DNA from 4 places in the Arthrobacter sp. TMT4-20 genome. Region 2 is predicted to be linked to each of the others. Evidence: riboswitches for the same ligand, from Rfam matches in the RefSeq annotation. Region 2 holds a riboswitch; each other region holds the start of a gene.
What was found. Region 2 has a riboswitch for S-adenosylmethionine ahead of sfnG (dimethylsulfone monooxygenase SfnG). Riboswitches for the same ligand answer to the same signal wherever they lie in the genome.
Positions count from the first base shown of each region.

Region 1: it holds a riboswitch for S-adenosylmethionine, as region 2 does, so the genes downstream of both, ACX80Z_RS12025 (MetQ/NlpA family ABC transporter substrate-binding protein) here and sfnG (dimethylsulfone monooxygenase SfnG) in region 2, are expected to answer to the same signal.
Region 3: it holds a riboswitch for S-adenosylmethionine, as region 2 does, so the genes downstream of both, ACX80Z_RS01075 (aminotransferase class V-fold PLP-dependent enzyme) here and sfnG (dimethylsulfone monooxygenase SfnG) in region 2, are expected to answer to the same signal.
Region 4: it holds a riboswitch for S-adenosylmethionine, as region 2 does, so the genes downstream of both, metX (homoserine O-acetyltransferase MetX) here and sfnG (dimethylsulfone monooxygenase SfnG) in region 2, are expected to answer to the same signal.

Region 1 is NZ_JBTNDW010000011.1:97,169-101,374, forward strand. It holds gene ACX80Z_RS12015 (putative bifunctional diguanylate cyclase/phosphodiesterase) at 1-1,029, shown strand, start outside; gene ACX80Z_RS12020 (YybH family protein) at 1,023-1,448, opposite strand; SAM riboswitch class IV at 1,567-1,683, shown strand; gene ACX80Z_RS12025 (MetQ/NlpA family ABC transporter substrate-binding protein) at 1,911-2,792, shown strand; gene ACX80Z_RS12030 (methionine ABC transporter ATP-binding protein) at 2,862-3,890, shown strand; gene ACX80Z_RS12035 (methionine ABC transporter permease) at 3,890-4,206, shown strand, end outside.
Region 2 is NZ_JBTNDW010000013.1:33,640-37,845, reverse strand. It holds gene ACX80Z_RS12900 (O-acetylhomoserine aminocarboxypropyltransferase/cysteine synthase family protein) at 1-522, opposite strand, end outside; gene sfnG (dimethylsulfone monooxygenase SfnG) at 522-1,667, opposite strand; SAM riboswitch class I at 1,674-1,778, opposite strand; gene acs (acetate--CoA ligase) at 1,865-3,817, opposite strand; gene ACX80Z_RS12885 (ABC transporter permease) at 3,808-4,206, opposite strand, start outside.
Region 3 is NZ_JBTNDW010000001.1:231,450-235,655, reverse strand. It holds gene ACX80Z_RS01080 (class I SAM-dependent methyltransferase) at 1-100, opposite strand, end outside; gene ACX80Z_RS01075 (aminotransferase class V-fold PLP-dependent enzyme) at 181-1,545, opposite strand; SAM riboswitch class IV at 1,582-1,695, opposite strand; gene hisN (histidinol-phosphatase) at 1,749-2,558, opposite strand; gene ACX80Z_RS01065 (cold-shock protein) at 2,838-3,041, opposite strand; gene rsgA (ribosome small subunit-dependent GTPase A) at 3,144-4,206, opposite strand, start outside.
Region 4 is NZ_JBTNDW010000009.1:156,974-161,179, reverse strand. It holds gene ACX80Z_RS10745 (CPBP family intramembrane glutamic endopeptidase) at 1-293, shown strand, start outside; gene ACX80Z_RS10740 (VOC family protein) at 335-976, opposite strand; gene ACX80Z_RS10735 (hypothetical protein) at 981-1,409, opposite strand; SAM riboswitch class IV at 1,527-1,662, shown strand; gene metX (homoserine O-acetyltransferase MetX) at 1,681-2,814, shown strand; gene ACX80Z_RS10725 (SGNH/GDSL hydrolase family protein) at 2,829-3,650, opposite strand; gene ACX80Z_RS10720 (alpha/beta hydrolase) at 3,766-4,206, shown strand, end outside.

The DNA of each region.
Region 1 (4,206 bases), on a different contig from region 2:
GTGGCCGCCGAGCTATTGGAGGCCCTGAGCGCGCCGATGGCGGTTGGCGGGACCAGCATTGAAATCACGGTCAGTATTGGCGTTTCGATGGCCAGCGAAACTGACACCCCTGACCGGCTGGTGGGTCGGGCTGCCGCGGCACTGCACCAGGCCAAGAAGCGGGGCCGTAACCGCTGCGAGGTGGAGTGCAGCATGCACAGCGATCCCGACGACGGCCAGCTGAATCGCCGCGGTGAACTGCGCCGTGCCATCGAGGACGGAGAGCTATGCCTCTTCTTCCAGCCCCAGATTGACCTCGTCAGCGGCCAGATGAACGGATTCGAGGCACTGGTGCGCTGGGATCACCCCAATAAGGGCCTGCTGGCACCGTCAGCTTTCATCGACTTCGCCGAAGAATCCGGGCTTATCCTGCCGCTCGGAGCCTGGGTGATCAACGCTGCCGTCGCGCAACAGGCCGCATGGCACCGATCTGCGGCGGGACGGCCCCCAGTACGAATGTCAGTCAATATCTCAGCCATCCAGCTCAGCGATCCCCGCCTCGAAGAAATGGTCACTGAAGCGCTTGAACGCCATGGTGTTGCTCCGGGGCTCCTGACCCTGGAAATCACCGAAACGGCGCTCACCGCGGATCCAGTTGCCGCGCTGCGGACCCTCGAAATTCTCAAGGCCCTGGGCGTCAGGTTGGCAATCGACGATTTTGGTACTGGCCATTCCAGCCTCACCTATCTCAAGCGCTTTCCGATCGACGAACTGAAAATTGACCGCTCCTTCATTGCCGGGCTCACTACCGACAGCAAGGACCACGCGATTGTCGCGTCCTGCATCCAGCTCGCCCACGCCACGAACCTGATCGCCGTCGCCGAAGGCGTTGAAATGCCAGCCCAGCTACACGCGCTGACCGAGCTGGACTGCGACCTCGCGCAGGGCTACTTCTACACCCGCCCCATGTCGGCAGAGGACCTCGAACCGTGGTTCATTCCGCGACCCGATAATATGCGCCTGGGAGAACCCCAACTGGTTGGTCAGTAGCGTTGCAGGTTGACCTTGAAAGTCTCGCCGTTGACCGGAGCTGACGTGTGCTCGTGCACAATTTTCCAGTCACCGTCGCGGCGCCCCAGAACCCAGGTCAGGCGGTTCTGCATGGAGTCCTGTTCGACGTCGTCGGGCCCAATGTCGCGGTAGGTGATGATGGCGTGCACGGTTGCCAGGTCCTCGGTAACCAGAGTCTGAACGTCATCGAAGTCCACCCCGACACGCTCATCCCCCACCGAAGCGAACCACCCGGCCACTGATTCCCGCCACGGGCCTGCACCCTGGTGGCTCCACACGTCCCATAAGTCGAAAACCCGGACATCGTCGTCATACAGGGTCAGCAGGGCATCAACATCCTTCCCGAATACGGCTGCAGCATACTGTTCGAGAACCTGAGTGATCGACTCTTCATCCATGAAGGCGATCCTCGCATGCCCGACCGATGAACGGAACGGGTACGCGCAAGTCATTTATGACGACCGGTAACGGCCAGGTTTTGACCCAACAAATTTTCTGCCTTAGCGTGATCTCCAGAATCAAGAGTGTCAACCAACGGCCCTGGCCGGTTGACCAGCAACCCTCTCCCGTAGCGGGGTGCTCCAGGTGAAGATTCGGCCGCCGGAACAAGTCCCCGGACGGCAAGTACGGCGTATCCAGAATTGACCCCGCCGAGGGGTCGTCGTGGATACCGCCCGCCATCTTGAAGCGAGCCAGCATGTAACCCCGAGGAAACTCCCCGAATGTCGCTGCAGTTATCGCAGCACTTCACCCCTGCCTATCTGCCTATCTGCCTATCTGCCTGTCCAGTGGTAACGCCTGGCCAATGTTATCGGCCGACCGGACCCCACTGACGTACCCCGTTCAAAGGAAAAACCCCCATGAAATCCCGCACCCTTCTCACTATCGCCGTTGCCCCATTCCTCGCCCTCACTGTGGCATGTGGTGGCTCGGGCGAGTCCGGTTCCGGAAATGAAAGCATCAAGCTCGGCGTCGTCGGCGCCAGCGACCCGGAATGGGGCCTGCTCACCGAGGCCGCTGCCGAGGAAGGCATCGAGCTGGAGGTCATCGACTTCGCCGAATACACCCAGCCAAACCCCGCGCTAAGCGAAAGTGAACTGGACCTCAACCAGTTCCAGCACCTGGTGTACCTGGCCCGCTACAACGTATCCAGCGGAGAGGAGCTGGCCCCGATCGGCTCCACGGCCATCTACCCGCTGGGCCTGTACTCAACCCAGTACGGGTCGGTGGAGGAAATCCCCGAAGGATCGACGGTTGCTGTCCCCAACGACGAGAGCAACCTCGCCCGCGGGCTGCTGGTCCTTCAGTCCGCCGGTCTTGTGGTGCTCGACGACGGCGGCAGCGCCTTCTCGACGATCGACGACATTGATGAGGACGCGTCCAAGGTCACCGTCACCACGCTCGAAGCGTCGCTGACCCCCACCTCGCTGCCCGACGTCGCCGCCGCCATCATCAATAACGACTTTGTCCAGGACGCTGGCCTGAACTTCGAGGACGCCATTGCCCAGGACGATCCGACCGATCCTGCCGCCGTCGCGTACGTGAACGTGTTCGCCGCCCGCGCCGGCGAAGAGGGCAACGAGACGTACCAGAAGCTGATCAGCATCTACCAGGAAAACCAGGAGGTGCAGGACGCCGTCCAGGAGACCTCGGGCGGGACCGCCGAGTTCCTTCAGGTCACCCCCGATGAGCTGCAGACGACCCTCGACACCGTCGAGGAAGACACCCGCGCCCAAGGCTAACCAGCCCTCCCTGCCCTGCGGCCAGCTGGCGATCCCGGCTGGCCGCAGGGCCGTTTATCAAGGAACACCATGCCACTCATTTCCCTGCAGGGAGTTACCAAAAGCTTCCCTCCGGGCCGCCGCGGCGACGCTCCCGTGCACGCGATTGACAACGTCAGCCTCGACATCGAGGCTGGAGAGATCTACGGGATCATCGGCTACTCGGGGGCCGGGAAAAGCACTCTGGTCCGCCTGATCAACGCTCTCGAAAAGGCCAGCAGCGGCACCATCATTGTCGACGGCCAGCAGGTCACCAACGTCCCGGACCGGCAACTGCGCAAACTACGTCTCGACATCGGGATGATCTTCCAGCAGTTCAACCTGTTCAACGCCAAAACAGTCTGGAACAACGTCGCCTACCCCCTGCGCGTCGCTGGGAAGAGCCGGGACGAAATCCAGGCGCGCGTCACCGAACTCCTCGACTTTGTGGGACTGGCCGATAAGGCCTCCAACTACCCCGAACAGCTGTCCGGCGGCCAGAAACAGCGCGTCGGCATCGCCAGGGCACTCGCCACCTCGCCAAAAATCCTGCTCGCCGATGAGGCGACGTCGGCGTTGGACCCCGAGACCACCCATGAGGTGCTGCGCCTGCTACGGCGGGTCAATGAGGAGTTGGGCATCACCATAGTGGTGATCACCCACGAAATGGACGTCATCCAGACCCTCGCCACGAAGGTGGCGGTGATGGACAGCGGCCGGATCGTGGAGCAGGGTGATGTGTTCGACGTCTTCTCCAATCCGCGCGAGGCCTCATCCCAACGGTTCGTTTCCACCGTGGTCCGGGGGATCCCCTCACCCGACGAACTCGCGGTTCTCCAGGAGCGGCACACCGGCCGGATCGTCACCTTCTCCTTCCGTGACGGCGACTCCTCGCAAGCCTCGGTCTTCCTCGAGTTGGCGGCCGCCGGCGTCGAGTTCGAACTGATCTACGGCGGCATCAACGACATTCGGGGCCGCGCATTCGGCCATCTCACCCTCGCACTCACCGGGCCCGACGGCGCGGTCGACGCTGCGCTGACCGGGCTGTCCGGTCGCATCACTGTGAAGGAGCTCAGCTGATGGATTCCCTCATTGACCTCACCCCGGAGCTGTGGGTCGCCACTTACGAGACCCTCTACATTGTCGGGTTCAGTCTGTTCTTCGGCGGCCTCGGCGGACTACTGCTCGGCATCGGGCTTTACACCACCCGAGCCGGCAGTATCCTCGGCAACAGCGCCGTGTTCAGCACCCTGAATATCATCGTGAACATCTTCAGGCCCATCCCGTTCATCATTTTCCTCGCCGCGGCACAACCCCTGGCCAGGGCGGTCACCGGAACCGGGATCGGCAACAGCGCCATCATCTTCACCCTGTCGCTGGCCGCCGCATTCGGGAT
Region 2 (4,206 bases):
GGCGATCTTCGCTAGCCCCTGGATGTCGGCGATTTCACCCGAGGGGTTCGCGATCACCTCCGCGTAGACGGCCTTCGTGTTGTCCTGGATGGCCGCAGCATAGTCAGCGGGATCCGTGCCGGGGACGAAGGTGGTGTCAATGCCGAACCGGCGCAGGGTCACATCGAGTTGGGTGACCGTGCCGCCGTAGAGCTGCGACGCGGCGACAATATGATCCCCGGCCTGGCAGAGGGCCGCGAACGTGATGAATTCGGCGCTCATGCCCGACGCCGTCGCGACCGCCCCGATGCCACCCTCCAGGGACGCGATCCGCTCCTCGAACGCGGCGACCGTAGGGTTGCCGATCCGCGAATAAATGTTGCCGTACTTTTGGAGCGCGAAGAGGTTGGCGGCGTCGTTCGTGTCCTTGAACACGAACGAGGTCGTCTGGTAGATGGGTACCGCTCGGGCGCCGTGGGCCGAGTCGGGGGTGCCACCCGCGTGAAGAGCGCGTGTACGGAAACCGAAGCTGCGATCAGCCATCAGACACCTGCCTTAATCTGGTTGTCAACATTGAAATCTAGGCCCTCTTTACGGGCGAGGTCCGCTTCGAGTTCGCGGACGATGGGGAGGATGTCCTTGCCGAAGGCTTCGACCTCCTCCTGGAAGTGGAGGTAGCAGGTCAGCATCAGGTTCACGCCGATTTTCTTGTACTCGACGATCCGCTCGGCGATCTGCTCGGGGGTGCCGATCAGCTGGGTCTTGAAGCCGTCGTTGTACTGGATCAGGTCCTCGAAGGACGAGTCCGCCCACATACCCTTGCCGTCCTTGGTCGAGGCACCGGCTTCCTGCACGGCGCCCCGGAACCCCTCCACCGCCGGTTTGTGGGCCTTGGCCACGATCTCGCGGAGCGTCTCGCGGGCTTCCTTCTCGGTATCGCGGGCAATCACAAAACCGTTGAGCCCGAACCGGGGGTGGCGGCCGACGTCGGCCGCTGAGGCCTGCACGCCGGCGATATTCTCCTTGAATCCCTCGAGGTCCTTGCCGTTGGAAAAGTACCAGTCGGCCACCCGGCCAGCAGTGGCCTGCGCCGCCGTCGAGTTCCCGCCGAAGAAGATTTCAGGGTGTGGACGCCCGGGCACGTCGACGGGCGGCGGGTTGAGGGTGAAATCGGTGATGTTGTAATACTTGCCGGCCTGGGAGAAGTTCTGCTCGGTCCAGAGGCCGCGGAGGATCCTGATGAACTCTTCGGTGCGGACGTAGCGCTCGTCGTGTTCCAGCCACGGCAGCCCGAACCCGGTGAACTCACTCTTCAGCCAGCCGGACACAATGTTCACCGCCGCCCGACCACCAGAGATGTGGTCAGCGGTGATGATGAACTTCGCCAGGACTCCGGGCTGCCACATGCCGGGGTGGACGGCGGCGATCACCTTCAGCTTTTCGGTCGCACCGAGCAGCGCCAGGGAGAACGACGTCGCCTCATGCTGCTTGTCGGCGCCGTACGACGCCGCATACCGGGTTTGCGAGAGGGCGTACTCGAAGCCGGCGTCCTCCGCGATGCGGGCCAGCTTCTTGTTGTACTCGAAGTCCCAGCTGGTGCGCTGCTCAATGGTGGAGACCACCAGGCCGCCGCTCACATTGGGCACCCAGTACGCGAACTTCAGGGGTTGGGAAAGGTCAATAGCCATAGTGGTCCTCCATCGTGCCTGGCATTAGCACCCTAATGTCACTGCCGTGGGCAGTGGCCAGGGTTGCTGCGGTGTCAATGAGCCAGATCTCTCAACCGCTCGGGATGGTCCCCACCAGTGTGACAGTCCTCTCACGGTCGACCAACATTGTTGCTCTCCGTTGCGGGTTGTCCCTCCGGTGGGGTTTGCTGGCGGGGTCACGGTGACGCCCTTGCGGCCAGTGCGGCAGCGATGCCGGGCACGCACGCCTCGTTCTGCAGGGAAGTGGTGTCACCCAGCGTTGTGTTCTCGAACAGCTGCGTCAGGAGCCGGCGCATGATCTTGCCGGACCGGGTCTTCGGGACGTCCGCGACGACGACGACGGCGGCCGGCTTGGCGATCGGCCCGATCACCGCCGCGACGTGGTCCCGCAAGACCCGGCTCACCTCCTCCGCCGCGTGCGCGCCGGCCCCGTGGGACGCAGCCAGCACCACGAAGGCGGCAATCGCATGGCCGGTCCGCGGATCGGAGACCGGACAGACGCCGGCCTCGACCACCCACGGGTGAGCAACCAGGGCCGATTCAATCTCGATGGTCGAGAGCCGGTGGCCTGACACGTTGAGCACATCGTCGACCCGGCCGAGGATCCAGGTGTCGCCGTCGTCGTCGTTCCTGGCCCCATCACCGGCCAGGAACCAGCCCTGGGCGGCGAACTTTCGCCAGTAGGAATCCAGGTAGCGCTGCGGGTCGCCCCAGACGGTGCGCGCCATCGCCGGTCCGGTGCGGTCCACGACGATCAGGCCCTGCTCACCGGTGGGTACCGGGTTTCCGGCGTCGTCGACAATCCGGGTGCTCACGCCGGGGAGGGCGCGGGAGGCAGAACCGGGCTTGAACGAGGGGTCAGTGGGGCGGGGAGAGAGGATGGTGGCGCCGGTTTCTGACTGCCACCAGGTGTCGACGACCGGTGCGGTGCCAGCCCCGAGGTGCTCCCTGAACCAGCGCCAGGCCTCGGGGTTGGTGGCCTCACCGACGGTGCCGAGGAGACGGATCGAGGACAGATCGTAGCTGGCAGGCACGCCGTCCGGGAACCAGCCCATCAGCGACCGGATCAGGGTGGGGGCCGTGTAATAGCTGGTCACCTTGTAACGCTGGATGATCTCGAAGTGCCGCCCCGGATGTGGGGTGTTGGGAGTGCCCTCGAAGATCACCTGGGTGGCGCCGTTGGAGAGCGGACCGTAGATCTCGTAGGTATGGGCGGTCACCCAGGCAAGGTCGGCGGTGCACCAGTGGACGTCCTGGTCCCGCTGCGACGGATCGGGGTTGCTGAACAGGTAGGCGAAACTCCACGACGCCTGGGTCAGGTACCCACCGGAGGTGTGCACCAGGCCTTTCGGCTTACCCGTGGTGCCGGAGGTGTACATGATGAACAGGGGAGTCTCGGCGTCGAACGCCTCGGCAGCGTGATGCGGGGACGCGGCGCCGACGGCGTCATGCCACCAGACGTCCCGGCCCTCGGTCCACTCGATGTCGCTGCCGGTGCGGCGGATCACCAGAACATGTTCGATGCTGTTGGAACCGGACACGGCCTGATCGGCGTTGGTCTTGACCGGCACCGCTGCGCCGCGCCGGTACTGCCCGTCAGTTGTGACCAACAGTTTGGCGCCGGTGTCCTCAACCCGGAAGCGTAAGGCTTCAGCAGAGAATCCGCCGAACACCAGTGAGTGCACCGCCCCGATTCGCGCGCACGCCAGGGTGACCACAATCGTTTCGACGAGCACGGGTAGGTAGATCACCACGCGGTCGCCCTTGCCGATCCCGAGGTTCAGCAAGGCGTTGGCGGCGCGTGACACCTCCTCCTGCAGGTCCGAGTAGGTGACCGTTCGCTGGTCCCCGGGCTCACCCTCGAAATGCAGGGCGACCTTGCTGCCCAGCCCGGCATCCACGTGCCGATCCACGCAGTTGTGGGCCACGTTGAGGCGGCCCCCCGCGAACCACTCGATCACCGGGACGGTGAGCTGCCCGTCGGCGCCACCCGATACCGGCCGGGCTGGCTGAAAGCTGTGCGCCGTGGACCATTCGGCAGCCCAGTCCAGCCGGCGCGCCTGCTGTTCCCAGAACGCCAGGCGGTCCGTCTCGGTCAGGGGGTCGGCCTCCTGAAGGCTCACGCCCATCGCCGGACCGCCCACTTCTCGGCGATCCCCAGGAGGGCATCGGTGGTTTTGCCGATGATCGCCAACAGGATGATCGCCAGGAAGATCCTGTCCACCCGTCCGTTGTATTGTGAATCACTCAACAGGTATCCGAGCCCCAGCGAGGAGGCAATCAGTTCAGCCGCGACCAGGAACAGCCACGCCTGGGCGAGGCCCAACCGGAGACCGGAGAACACTGATGGAATCACGGCCGGGAGTTGCACCGTGGTCAGCAGTTTGAAGCCCTTCAACCCGAACGCCCGGCCGGCCTCCACCAGGTTCCGGTCCACGTGCCGGAGCGCGAGGTACACGGTGGTGAAGACGGGGAAGAAGGCGCCAATGAGGATCAGCGTGATCTTTGAATCCTCGCC
Region 3 (4,206 bases), on a different contig from region 2:
ACCCGGGCCGGACCCGGTCGTACTGCGCACCGCCGTCCAGGTAGCCGCCAGCGAGGTGGACTCGCCGGGTGTCGTGCAGACGTGGGCCGCCGCGGGGCATCTGTGCGCTCCTGTTGTCGATGGGTGGGATCCAAGCCTATCCCGCACCGGTCAATCGCCTCCTGGCACCAGTTGCTGAGGCTAGTCCCTCGAGCACGGCGCAGCGCCCGCCGTCCCCGGCGTGTGGGGAGCCCACACCGGAAAGGTTCGTGTCTCGGCGGCCGGTACCCAGCGTTCCTCGTCCACTACATAATCTGCGGTGAGACCATCGGCCAGGAGGGACCGGAGGCCGCTCAACAGCCGCTCGACGTCCGCGGGCTGGGATCCCAGACCCACGCTGGCCCGCAACGAACCCGACGGCAGCCCGAGCCGTTTGAGTAGGGGATGAGCGCAGAACTTGCCATCGCGGAGGCCCACCCCGTGTTCGGCAGACAAATACGCGGCGACAAGTCCGGCGTCGTAACCGGACACCGAAAAGTTCACCACCCCGATGGGGTCGGCACTGTCCGGGAAAAGCTGGTGCACTGTAACCCCCGGTAGCGTTTCGAGTCCGGAAGTCAACGCAGACCGGAGGGCATGTTCATGGGTCAGCCAGGCATCCTCGTCCAGCGACGCGAGCACCTCGGCAGCATGCGCGAGGGCAGCGGCGCCCACCACGTTGGGCGAGCCACCCTCATGGCGGGCCGGTCCGGTGGCCCAGGAGACTGAATCGGCTTTGACCCTCCGCACGGCTCCACCGCCGGGCAGGTACGGGGTGCCGGCGTCCAGCCAGTCCGGGCGGCCCACGAGCACGCCAGCACCGAACGGCGCGTATAGCTTGTGACCCGAGAATGCCACATAGTCGATACCATCGCGGCTGATGTCGATCCGACGATGGGGTGCGAGCTGGGCGGCATCCACCACGATTCGCGCCCCGTGGGCGTGCGCCAATTCAGCCAACTCGCTGATCGGTAGAAGCTCGCCGGTGACATTGGATGCCCCGGTGACCGCCAGCAGACTGACCCCACCCGTGGATAGCTCGGCGCGGACCCGCTCAAGGGTGTCGGCGAGCGTCACGCCGGCCGTGAGGCTGCGGTGGGGGAGCTGCTGCCAGGGCAACAGGTTGGCATGATGTTCGACATCCAGGTACAACACCTCCCCCGTGGAGGGCACGCAGCCGGCCAGCAGGTTCAGCGAGTCGGTGGTGTTGCGGGTAAAGATCACTAAGTCGTCGCTGCGTCCACCCACAAAACGCCGGACTGTTGTCCTGGCATTTTCGTACAGCGAGGTGGAAACCTGGGAGGTGTAGCCGGCGCCGCGGTGGACGCTGGCGTAGAAGGGGATAACCGTATTGACGAAGTCGAGGACCTCGACCAGCGCCGGAGCGGACGCGGCGTAGTCGAGATTGACGTAGCGTACCTCGCTACCCCCAAGCAGCGGCACCAACAGGTCATCTCCCACCACCTTCGCCAACTGATTCACGGTTGAGGTGGAATGGTGGAACGGCTCGATGGTTGCAATAGTCATGCTGGATCTCCAACGGTGGTGGACCCCGCAGCAGGGTGTCCGCGCTTGCCAGCCCAGTCAGGGACGGCCTGGTCGTCACCCGGGGCACCCCGCCGCGAAGAGGAGGGTTGCCGGCCAGCAAACCGGGGTTTAGCGCTGACACTCGTGACCAATAGAAAAAGCCTAGGGCACGGCAGGCGCCCCAGGCTTTTTATTACGGCTTCTTAAAGCAAGTCATCAACATCAGGGTTGAGGATCTGCAGCACGTCATTGTGGAGGGTGCTGTTGGTGGCCAAAGCATTCCCGCCAAACGGTCCGTCGGTGCCTTCCAGCGAGGTGAAGCGCCCGCCGGCCTCGGTGATGATCGGCACCAGGGCCGCCATGTCATACAGGTTCAACTCGGGTTCGCAGGCGATGTCGACTGCGCCCTCCGCAACCAGACAGTAGGACCAGAAGTCGCCGTAGGCCCTGCTGCGCCACACCGAGTCGGTCAGGGTCAGGAATTCCGGCAGGTTCCCGCGTTCCTTCCAGCCCGAGAGGCTGGAATAAGACATCGAGGCATCCTCGAGCCGGGACACGTTGGATACCTTGAGCCGGCTTGCCGCCGCGAGGGACTTGCCCATGTAGGCGCCGGTCCCGGTGGCGGCCCACCAGCGTTTGCCCAGAGCCGGAGCGCTGACCAACCCGACCACCGGTTGCCCCTCGTCAATCAGCGCAATCAGGGTGGCCCAGACCGGGACGCCCCGCACAAAACTTTTGGTGCCGTCGATGGGATCGATGATCCAGCGACGCGAGCCGGCACCACTGCTTCCGAACTCTTCGCCGAGCACCGCGTCGCGGGGGCGGGCGCGGGAGAGCTGGCCACGAATCGACTCTTCGGCAGCCTTATCGGCATCGGTTACCGGGGTCAGGTCTGGCTTGGTCTCCACCACCAGGTCCTGGGCCTTGAATCGCGACATGGTCTGGTCGTCTACAGAATCGGCCATGACGTGGGCAAGGCGCAGATCATCGTTATAGCTTTGGCGGTGGTTCATACCTTCAACCTATCGCCTAACCCCGCGATAGTGCGGGATGTGCCCGGCCCCGTGGCACCAGCCCTGCACCAACGGGCCACCACCAGGTCCAGGATTTCCGGAGTTTGCCCGCCTGCCCACTGTATGGCCAGGTTCGGTGGAGAGTTCCGTAGCTGCCCATCCATTGCCCGGATACGGTGGGCAGGAGGCACCTTAAACGCCACAGGACACCGGCAGCGGTGAGCCGCTTCGGTGTCCTGTGGGGAGCCGTCCAGTGGGACGGGCTACGTATCTGGGTTATTAGATAACGGTGATGTTCTCGGCCTGCGGTCCCTTGGGGCCCTGCGTGGTCTCGAAGTTGACCTTCTGGTTCTCTTCGAGGGCGCGGAATCCGCTGGAGTTGATTGCTGAGAAGTGGGCGAATACATCCGCGCCGCCGTCATCAGGAGCAATGAATCCAAAGCCCTTTTCAGCGTTGAACCATTTGACTGTACCTGTTGCCATTTTTTTCATATTCCTTGTGTGTGAGAATCCCCCCGTGCTTCGGGGTTCTCGTTGAGGCGAAAATTAGTGCTTAACACCACAACTGCTTTAAGCCTATCAGGTCTACTGTTCGCCGAGCTCTTTAGCTTCTTGCGTATTTCCCTTGGGCTCGGGGACGCTGGAGCCGAGCAGCCGCCGTAGGGAGGCCAGCCGGACTGGGCCCGAAACGCCTGCCCGCCCCTCGCTCACCCACGGGTCCAGGCCGCACTTCACCGCTAGCCGGTCATGGCGGCATCCTCTGGCGCATTCAGCTGTACCTGGTTCAAGGTCGGGGAAGGCCTGAAGAATTCGATCCGGGTCAACATGGGCCAGACCGAACGAGCGGATACCCGGGGTGTCGATAATCCAGGTCCCCGGCAGGGAATCTCCGGCTTTCAAGGCAACCGCCGACGACGACGTGTGCCTTCCCCTGCCTGTCACCGCGTTCACTCCGCCGGTTGCCCGGTTGGATCCGGTGAGCGCGTTGACCATAGTGGATTTACCCACGCCCGAGTGTCCCAGCAGCACGCTGACTTTCCCATCGAGATGGGACCGCAACTGGTTGACGGCGTCACCGAGGAGCCGGGCGGACAGGCCGTCGTCCGAGGTGCTCTCCACTCCTTCATCGGCGGTGGCTGTTCGGCTGATGATGACCGGAAGATCGAGGTGTCGGTAGTTGTCGAGCAACTCGGTGGGGTCTTTCAGGTCTGCCTTGGTGACGCAGAGGATGGGCTGGATGCCGGCGTCGTAGGCTGCCACCAGAGCGCGGTCGATGAAACCGGTGCGAGGTTCAGGGTTCGCCGCGGCCACCACGATCACCAGCTGGTCCGCATTGGCGACGACGGCGCGCTCCACCGGATCGGTGTCGTCGGCGCTCCGGCGCAGCAAAGTCCGGCGCTCCTGAACACGGACCAGCCGTGCCAGTGCGTCCGGGCCGCCGGAAAGGTCGCCCACCAGGGCGACCAGGTCACCGGCAACCACCGGAGTTCGACGGAGTTCGCGGGCCCGGGCCGCGATGACTACCCGCTCACCGTCACCGTCCTCATCGACGACGGCGGTGTACCGTCCGCGGTCCACTGTGACGATCCGCCCGGTGACGGCATCGTCATAGGCTGGCCGGTCCTTGGTGCGGGGCCGGGTGCCCTTC
Region 4 (4,206 bases), on a different contig from region 2:
GCCACGCAGTGGTCGAAGAGGTCATTGTGGTGGGATACCTGTTTCACCGGCTGAAGCAGCTGGGCTGGTCAATGCCGGCCATCATCATCACCAGTGCCCTGCTCCGGGGCAGCTACCACCTGTATCAGGGCTTCGGGCCGTTTATCGGCAATGTCCTGATGGGTCTGATCTTTGGATATGCCTACACCCGGACCAAACGGGTGATGCCCCTGGTCATCGCCCACGCCCTGCTCGATATCGCCGGGTTTGTAGGCTTCGCCCTCTTTGGATCGGCGATTGGTATCGGCGACTAGTCACGTGGCGACTTGCCGGCCGGTCACACGAAAGGGTGCAGTTAAATTTCCACCAGGCCGTTGGCAGTCTGGAAGGTCACGGACATGATGCCGGGAGTGCCATTGGGTGCCACCCACTGCACAACAACCTCATCGAGCGGCTCGGTCGCCGGCGTGCCCAGCCATTCAGCAATCCGGTCGGGGGACCCTGCAATGGTCAGCGAATCGAGGCGCACTGTAGCGGGTCGGGCCTGTGAGGGGTGCAGGGCCTCAGTACCGTCATCCCACCGCAACATATAGGGGACCTGGGGATCAGCGATCAGCCCCTTGATGCCAATCTGCTGCCAGGTGAGCTCCTGACCGTCAGGAAATTTGCGGTTGCCCGGGACGGCGCTACGACCGAGGCGTTCCTCGAAGGGGGCCAGATCATCCACAGCAACACACCAACCCATCCAGCCGCCGCCAGCCTCGGACCGGGCGCGAACCGCCTGGCCGAAGGGAGCTTTGTCGGAAGCCGGGTGGTTCAGCACCTCAACAACTTCGAGATATTGACCGTTCAGCATCGGGAAAATCATGTTCCTGGTGCCGAAGCGGGGATGCACACCACCCTTCACCGGGTCGACGCCGAGGGCATCGGCGATCCTCCCCGCAGTTGCTACGAGGCCGTCGGGTTCACAAGCATATGAGACATGGTCCAAGCGCATGGCCCTAGTTTGGCACTTTGTGATCTGTGTCTCGACTTAGGGGACCCTTACCGACGAAAAGGCGTCTCACGCCACCCCGGGCAGCCATCAGAACGATGATCAGCGCCGTGACCTGGAAGAAGCCACCCAGGTACACCGCATCGCCGAAGAGGAACGCCACCAGCTGGAGCACCAGGAGTTTGCTTCCGGGAAGCACCAGCAGCAGGGCCCCACCATTGATCACCCGGGGGAGAACCCGCTCAGCCGTACGGACGCGGGTCAACAGGGCCTTCTTCACCCGCATCACCAATTCGAGCACCAGCTTCAGCAGCGCAGCGGTCAGCAACGCCAGGGTGAACGTCTCGGAAATCACCGCGGGAAACAGTTGAATGAACAGACCCAGGACGACGAGGTAGACAAAAACATCGACGAGATCGATTGGGCGGATCCGCATGGCGCAAGCTTATCGGGCTGCTGGGGGCAGATCAGGGTCTTTTTTGCCACGGACGTTCAGATACACGGACGTTCACATATTTGCGTCGAAGCTGCGTTTTCGGGTTATCTAGGAACAGGTCACGAGTGCCAGCACGGAGCGGAACACCCCGCTCCACCAAGCCCCGGCTTGCTGGACGGCAACCCTCCTTCGCGGTGGGGTGCCCCGGGTGACGACCAGGCGGCGGACAGGGTGTCCGGCGCAAGCGCGGATTCCGAGGTGGGCGATACCAGTGACAACTATTCACACCGCACAACAGGACCGGGCCCAGGTGACACCTGACGGCGTCGTCCGCTCACTCGGTCTGGGCCCCTTCACCTGTGAAACCGGGGGGCACCTGCCCGAGATTACGCTCGCCTATGAAACCTGGGGCACCCTCAACGACGATGGGTCCAATGCCGTCCTGATTCAGCATGCACTGACCGGCAGCTCCCATGTTGCCCGCGGCGATTCGACCGAAGACGGTTGGTGGGACCAGCTGGTGGGCCCCGGCAAAACCATCGACACCACCAGGTATTTTGTCGTATCCATCAATATGCTCGGCGGCTGCTATGGCTCCACCGGACCTGCGTCAGCGGACCCCGACGGCGTCCCCTGGGGCTCCCGATTCCCCTACCTCACGGTCAGGGATTCGGTCCGGGCCGAGGCCCTCCTGGCTGATGCGCTCGGAATCGATCGGTGGCACTCGGTGATCGGGGGGTCGCTCGGCGGCGCGAGGGCCCTGGAGTGGGCTCTGGTGTACCCGGAGCGGGTCGAACGGTGCGCAGTCATCGCCTGCACTGCCGCAAGCTCGGCAGAGCAGATTGCCTTCGCCCAGGCGCAGCTGCAGGCTATCCGGTTGGACCCGGGATTCGCCGCGGGGGACTACTATCCGGGCACAGGCCCGGTCGCCGGGCTCGGGCTGGCCCGGCGCATCGCCCACATCACCTACCGGTCCGAGCCGGAGCTGGAGCACCGCTTCGGTCGGGCGGCACAGGGTGCAGAGACACCCTTCGGCTCGTCGGACCCGGCAGCCCGGGGCAGATTTCAGGTGGAAAGCTACCTTGACCATCAAGCCAGCAAGCTGGTGGAACGGTTCGACGCCAACAGCTATCTGGTGCTGACAGAAGCACTCATGGGGCATGATGCCGGCCGGGACCGCGGTCCCCTGCACCTGGCGTTGCGGGATGCCACCGCCGAGTTCTTCATCGCAGCGGTTGACTCGGACCGGTTGTATTTCCCCAGCCAGTCCCACACCCTGGCACAGGCCTTGCCGGGGGAGGTGCCCGTCCACACGATCGTCTCACCGATCGGCCACGACGCCTTCCTGACCGAGATCCACCAGCTCGATCAACGCCTGCGGGAAGCCTTCTACACCGATCACTAGTGAATGACCGGGGCTTAGCCGCCGACGCCGGGGGGCATCCCGGGGCCAAAGATCGGAGCGGCATCGGGCCTTTTCGCCAGCACCCCGTCGCCCGAGGACTGGCGGCGGAGCCGGCGCAGCACCCAGGGGACGAAGTACACCTTCGCCCACACCAGGTCCTCCGTCCGCGCGGCGCGCCAGCTCTGATGGGGCAGCGGCTGCGGTTCGAGCGGTGTCAGGGAATGGGGTACCGCGAGGGTTTCCAGCACCATCATGGCAATGGTGTGATGACCCAGCGGGGAAAAGTGCAACCGGTCTCCATCCCACATCTGCGGGTTCACCAGCTGCCGGAGCGCCCACATGTCTGCGATCAGGGCGTCATGCCGGGCGGCGATGATCCTCAGGTTCTCGTTGAAAATTGCCGTCTTGGACCTGAAGTTGCCCAGCACCGAATCTCTCGCGTCGGGGCCGGCGAACAGGACCACCGTCGCCTGATCCGCGCTGAGCGCCTCAACGGCACCGTCCAGCCGGGCCGCCAGCTGGTCCGGGTCGCCACCCGGCCGGATCAGGTCGTTGCCGCCGGCCGAGATGGTGATCAGGTCCGGTTTCAAGGCCAAAGCCGGTGCAACCTGCTGGTCCACGATCTGGTGCAGCAGCCGGCCACGAACGGCGAGGTTGGCATACGCGAAATCCTCCCGGCTCCTGCTGAGTTCTTCAGCGACCCGGTCGGCCCACCCCCTGTTGCCGCCCACGCTCTCGGGATTCGGGTCACCAATGCCCTCGGTGAATGAGTCACCGAGGGCAACATAGCGGGTCCACGGATGCGGGATACTGTTCGCCACGCTGCTCTCTGGCATGCTGTCGTGAGGATCGGCCGGGGTGTCGGGCGTCAGGTACAGGTTCCGGTTCATCCTTCTATCCTGTTACAGACCGATACTGAACGCGACCCTCCGCGCGTGAAAGACTAGGTCAATGACTCTTTCGGAATCACCCCACCTGCCAGCCGCCGATCACGCCACCGCGCCTGCCTGGGATCCCGTGGTCCTGTGGTCGCGCCCCGCGGCGGAACGCGAGGGTACCGCCCTGCTCGTCATGTTCCACGGACATCTTGCCAATGAGGAAGACCTCATGGGCTTAGTCGACCATCTGCCGCCCAACCTCACGGTCGCCTCCGTGCGGGCCCCCCACGCGATGGGGCCAGGGTTCACCTGGTTCCCCCTCACCCAGGACACCGGATACTCGGTGGATCTGGTGACTGACACCGTCGCCAAGGTAGCCGGCTGGCTCGACTCGGTGAAAGCCGGGCATACCAGCGTGTCCCTGCTCGGCTTCTCCATGGGAATGGCCGTCGCCACCACCCTGCTGCGTCATCGCCCCCGCGACTTCACCGCCGTCGTCGGGCTCTCAGGGTTT